2 regions of the Sessilibacter sp. MAH3 genome follow, and region 2 is predicted to be linked to the other one. Evidence: riboswitches for the same ligand, from Rfam matches in the RefSeq annotation. Region 2 holds a riboswitch; the other holds the start of a gene.
The links. A riboswitch is a leader RNA that binds a small molecule or an ion and turns the genes downstream of it on or off. The one in region 2 is predicted to bind thiamine pyrophosphate.

Region 1 (3,179 bases), on a different contig from region 2:
TATAAGAAATGATTGTCGCTCACTTGGTATTCAAGGGCGACTTTGGCGGTCCACTCGGTTTCATCGGCGTCTAATCGAACCGAATCGTTGTCGGCGTAATCGGCGTCTCTTTGCTCGATTCGAGCACCGGTAGTAAGCGTAAGATTATCGCTTAAACTGAAGCTTACCTGGCCGTAGATCGCGGTATTTTGGGTTTGATAATCGGTTAAAAAATCGTTGTCTAAAAACGTGTAAACACGGCGTAAATCCACCTGCTGATCACGGTAATACAAACCCGCTAACCAAGTAATGTCGCCTTCGTCCGATAACCAACGCAGATCAACGGCGGTGTTTTTGTTGTCGCGAATAAAATTATCGAACGATGAGTATTCCAGCGGGAAGCCAACAACATCTTCGTCGCAGGCAAGACCGTCGCAAAAACCCACAAACGTCCAGTCTTCATCAAAACCGTATTCTGTGTCGGAGTCAGCCTGACTTAAAGAAGCAATAAATTGATGACCGTTATCCAATGACCAGGTCGAGGTTAGAGCGGCAGCAAAGGTTTCTTGACGATCATGTCCGGGTTGATCGGTTTGGGTTTGACGTCCGTTGTCGAGAGAGAACGAGTCGTAACCATTATCGACGTCGGCATAAAATAAGATTAGGTCGAGGGCTAACTGCTCAGTGGCTTGCCATGAAAAGGTGGTTCTTGCCACGGTTTCATCGATATTTTGAGTATCGTCACGATTTAAAAACGTATTCTCAATGTAGCCGTCGCTTTCATTTTTTTGCAGAGCGATTCGTGCGCCCAAATTATCGTTGAGCGGAACATTCAAAATTCCTTCAACCGAGCGCGTATCGTATTCCGCAAAAGAGGTTTTAATCGAGCCGCCAAGCTCTGGGGATACATCGTTGGTTTTAACATTGATAAGACCGGCCAAAGCGTTAGCTCCGTAAACGGTTCCTTGCGGACCGCGCAAAATTTCTACCTGTTCAACATCCATTGCCGTTACTGCCGTGCTGATACCGGTAAAGTCGATGCCATCTACCAATACACCAACCGAGAAGTTAACCGGCTCAACAAACTCGGAGCGCTCACCAATGCCGCGAATTTGAATAAAACGCCCGCGCGAAGCGCCACTGGCTAGGTTCACATTGGGAGCGTTTAACAAGACTTGCTCAAGGTGTGAAGCGTTTTGACGCTCGATATCCGCTTGGGTGTAAATGCTAACGCTGGAAGCCTGCTTTAGAAGATTGGTTTCGCGCAGTTCAGCGGTCACTACAATTTCTTCAATACTGTTATTGTTGGTGTTTTCAGCGGCTATTAATGCAGAGCTGAACAACAAGCAAGACGAGGCAACAGCACTGGCAATGCTAAGTTTAGGTAAATGAGCTTTGTGGATTTGCGGTTTGTGCGGTAACTTCATGAGAGCCTCCAATTAACGATTAACACGCTGATACAGCGTTGTTACGGAGACCCGGAATGCAAATGCGAAACAGGCGGAAATTCGTGATGTGTTCCTATCCCTACGCCGGCATTAACCGGATCAGGTCATAAGGGTTCGCGCAATTGCATCTCAGGCATAAGCCACCCCTTAGGATCGCGGCTATTGTAACGGCAAACGTAAAAATTGAAAGCCGAGCCGGCACAAAAATACATTCTTGTGGAACTGGTGACATTCACAGATGGCAACTGTCTTAGATCGTTGCTGTTATCAACTGACTAATGTTAACGTGATTGAACGATCCTTATGTCATTGAGCTGCGAGGTCTAGGGGATATCAAAAAGACTGGATTTTCACGCTCAAAAAATTTTAATACCAGCTTGTGAGAGGGCTCAATTATGTTTTCAGGCGCGACCTTATCGTTGAATTCATTATCCGATGGCTTTGTAGAATTACGTTTTGATCGCCAAGATCTGCCTATCAACAAATTTGATAAGGCGACCTTGGCAGAATTGCAACACGTCTTAGAAATGCTCACAACCGATGACAGTGTCCGCGGTGTTGTAGTGACCAGTGCCAAAGATTCATTTGTGGTTGGTGCTGATATTACAGAATTCGGAGAAATGTTTTCCCAAGACATGCCCGATTTAATCGCGAATATCGAGCACATTACCTTTGATATTTTCAATAAATTAGAAGACCTACCTGTACCAACCGTAGTTGCCATCAACGGTTATTGTTTGGGTGGTGGTCTTGAGATTGCCCTCGCGGGTGATTTTCGAATTGCCACCCCACGTTCGACCATTGGCTTGCCAGAAACCAATCTTGGTATTATTCAGGGTTTTGGCGGCACCATTAGAATGTCTCGACTTGTTGGTGTTCGTACGGCGACAGAGTGGATTACCAAAGCAACCAATTATCCAGCTACCGAGGCCCTGAGTGCTGGAGTTATCGATGCGATTGTAGAGCCAGAGCAATTGCTGGATGAAGCCTTAGTCATTTTAGAGAAAGCGATTGCCGGTGAGATGGATTGGCAGGGCGCTGTTGCTAAGAAAAAATCACCTCTGATTGCTCCCGAAAATGATCCAGCCTTATTTGCCGAATTAAAAGATTCGGTGAGCAAATCGTTTAGTCATCATTATCCCGCGCTTTTAACCGCAGTCAAATGTATTGAGGAAGGCGCAAATCTTGATCGTGATGGCGCATTAAAAATAGAGGCGAAATATTTCGCCCAAATGGGCAAAACCGAAGTTGCCAAGCAATTAATTAACGTATTTTTAGCCGAGCAGGCCGTGGCTAAAATTGCTAAAAAATACGCAAAATCTTCAGAGCCTGTAAGTCACTCGGCGGTTTTAGGCGCTGGTATTATGGGTGGCGGTATCGCTTATCAATCGGCTTATAAAGGCACGCCGATTATTATGAAAGATATCAATCAAGCCGGTATTGACCTCGGTGTTAATGAAGCCACACAACTGCTTGCACGTCTAGAAAATCAAGGCCGAATTAACGCCGATAAAAAAGCAAAAGTACTTGCCAATATTTCGCCCACATTAACCTACGACGGATTTGATAAAATCGACCTAGTGATAGAAGCGGTTGTTGAAAATCCCAAAGTAAAATTAGCGGTATTGGCCGAAGTAGAAAAAGAAATCTCCGATAGCGCCGTTTTAGCTACCAACACATCTACGATTTCAATCGATTATTTGTCTGAAAATCTTGCTCGACCCGGAAACTTTTTAGGTATGCACTTCTTTA
Region 2 (3,179 bases):
TAAAATTGGGTGATAATGGCAACGGCTTTTCTCCCGAAGAAGATTCAAAAGGTATTGGTTTAATGAACATGCGTGAACGGGTTGAATTGTTAGGCGGTAAATTCAGTGTTTCTAGTCGAAAAGAAGGTGGTACACTGGTTAAAGCCTTGTTTGAATTGAATCCAAAAGGTTTGAATAAAACCAACGATTTAGCACAATTATAAGTATTAACAATAGGAATCCCTGATTAACTTAACCCTAATTTAATCAGTAGATTCAATAAATATTTTACGTTAAAAGAATAAATTGCATGAGTATCGACTCTACAGTAACCACCAGTCAGTCTAAGCCAGAAATAAAATTAATTATTGCCGACGACCATCCAATGGTTCGCGATGGTTTAAAATTCAGTTTAGAAAGCGAGTCTTTTATAAAAGTTCTTGCCGACGTCTCGAATGGTCAAGAAGCTTTAAAGTCGGTTTTAGAGCTAAACCCCGATGTAGTATTACTGGATATTTCTATGCCGGTAATGACCGGCCTAGAAGCCTGCGTAAAAATTCGTGAACAAGCTCCAACAGTGGGAATATTAATGGTTACCATGCACGACAACCGTGAATATATCACTCGGGTTATACAAGCAGGCGCCTCGGGTTATGTTTTAAAAGACGCACCACCCGAAGAACTTATTCTTGCCGTGCAAACCGTGCATCAAGGTGGAACCTATTTTAGTTCGAGTGTTGCCAAAACTTTATTCAGTGAGTTTGGTAATACCCAAACCACATCCAATACCGTAACCGGTTTAACGGCACGTGAAACCGATGTATTAATCGCGTTAACAGAAGGCTTAGGTAACAAAGACATTGCCAAAAAAATGAATATATCCGTTCGTACCGTAGAAGCGCACAGACTTAAAATTAAGCAAAAATTAGGCATTAGCAGCTCCGCCGGATTAATTCGCTATGCTATAGATCATGGTATTGGTGTGTATAAATAAAAAATAAGAATCTCTGATTAATTTAACAATAGGAAACTCGGATTAACCTAGAGTTTCTCGCGACACAAGGATGTGTCGCCAATTTCAAGAACTGTAAGTGATTGAAATTGTGAAAAAATTGGACATCACATTTTCAATTTCTGCCCTCTGATTAAATCAAGGATGAGTTAATCAGAGGTTCCTGTAAGCCACAAAATCAGAGATAACATTCTTAAAAAATTCAACATTTAAAAAATAAGTAAGCCATTCATTTGGCCGTGAATTTTTCATACCATTCTCCAAATCACTTAATCGATTACTAAAAATCACCGTTAAAAATGTTATTGACATACAATAACTCTCGTCTAATAATCGCCGTCACATCATTATTGCGTCTTGTCGGGGTGCCTTTTTTAAGGCTGAGATGGTTGATCCAAACCCGTGAACCTGAACAGGTTAGAACCTGCGTAGGAAACAAGATCTTCGTATCTTCTGTCACACCATGACGAGTCGCATGCTGGGTAATTTTTATCAAATGAAAATACTAGGCTTAAAAGCATGCAAAATTCTAAACGCAATGACCAAAATCTGTGTGATAACACACAATTAACGATTTCTGCACAACCGTTTCCAAATTCCACAAAAATTTACGTAGAGGGCAACCGTAAAGATATTCGCGTTGCTATGCGTGAAGTGTCGCTAGCGCCAACGCATTTTCGCGATGGCTCACTGGAAGAAAATTCTCCCGTCAAAATTTACGATACCTCTGGTCCTTATTCCGATCCAAACAGTAATATTGACGTAAAAAAAGGCTTAAATTCGGTTCGTGGCCAATGGATTTTGGATAGAAGTGATAGCGAAGAACTTGCAGATTTCACCTCAAAATACACCTTAACGCGAAAAAATAATATAGCCTTAGAATCGCTGCGTTTTAATTTACAAAAGAAACCGCGCCGTGCAAAACCCGGTAAAAACATTACGCAATTACATTACGCGCGCCAAGGCATTATTACGCCCGAAATGGAATACATTGCCATTCGAGAAAACCTAGCACTTTCACAACAATGCCTTAAAGACGCGCAAAAAAATCAACACCCGGGGCAAAACTTTGGAGCCAATACTCCACAGTACATAACTCCAGAATTTGTGCGCAGTGAAGTGGCTGCGGGCCGTGCGGTTATTCCGGCCAATATTAATCATCCCGAATTGGAACCTATGATAATAGGTCGTAATTTCCTCGTAAAAATCAATGCCAATATTGGCAACAGTGCTGTTACCTCGTCTATTGAAGAAGAAGTTGAAAAATTAGTATGGTCTACCCGCTGGGGTGCCGACACGGTAATGGATTTATCCACCGGCGATAATATTCACGAAATCCGCGAATGGATTGTTCGTAATTCGCCAGTTCCCATTGGCAGTGTACCCATTTATCAAGCACTCGAAAAAGTTAACGGTATTGCCGAAAATCTTACCTGGGAAATTTTTAGAGACACATTAATTGAACAAGCCGAGCAAGGCGTGGATTATTTTACGATACACGCCGGCGTATTATTACGATATGTACCCATGACAGCGAACAGAATTACCGGCATTGTCTCGCGCGGTGGTTCAATTATGGCGAAATGGTGTTTGGCACACCACCAAGAAAACTTTTTGTATACGCACTTTGAAGAAATTTGCGAAATTATGAAAGCCTACGACGTAACCTTTTCGCTGGGTGATGGCTTACGACCCGGCTGCATTGCCGACGCCAACGACGAAGCGCAATTTTCAGAACTTAAAACGCTCGGCGAATTAACTCAAATTGCTTGGCAACACGATGTGCAAGTTATTATCGAAGGTCCCGGCCATGTACCCATGCACATGATTAAAGCCAACATGGACGAACAATTAAACCATTGCCACGAAGCTCCTTTTTACACTTTAGGACCTTTGGTTACCGATATTTCACCGGGTTACGATCATTTTTCTTCGGGCATTGGTGCGGCGATGATTGGTTGGTATGGCTGCGCCATGCTTTGCTATGTGACACCTAAAGAACATTTAGGGTTACCCAATAAAGACGATGTTAAAGAAGGTATTATTACCTATAAAATTGCCGCCCACGCCGCCGATTTAGCCAAAGGTCACCCAGCGTCACAAATTAGAGATAACGCGTTATCAAAAGCACGTTTTGAATTTCGCTGGGAAGACCAATTTAATTTAAGCCTAGATCCAGATCGAGCAC

Region 1: it holds a riboswitch for thiamine pyrophosphate, as region 2 does, so the genes downstream of both, ACYQ2C_RS02010 (TonB-dependent receptor) here and thiC (phosphomethylpyrimidine synthase ThiC) in region 2, are expected to answer to the same signal.

What each region holds. Positions count from the first base shown of each region.
Region 1 is NZ_BAAGIE010000002.1:102,661-105,839, reverse strand. It holds gene ACYQ2C_RS02010 (TonB-dependent receptor) at 1-1,406, opposite strand, end outside; TPP riboswitch at 1,487-1,585, opposite strand; gene fadB (fatty acid oxidation complex subunit alpha FadB) at 1,823-3,179, shown strand, end outside.
Region 2 is NZ_BAAGIE010000036.1:16,212-19,390, reverse strand. It holds gene ACYQ2C_RS16740 (cache domain-containing protein) at 1-203, shown strand, start outside; gene ACYQ2C_RS16735 (response regulator) at 290-973, shown strand; TPP riboswitch at 1,343-1,443, shown strand; gene thiC (phosphomethylpyrimidine synthase ThiC) at 1,511-3,179, shown strand, end outside.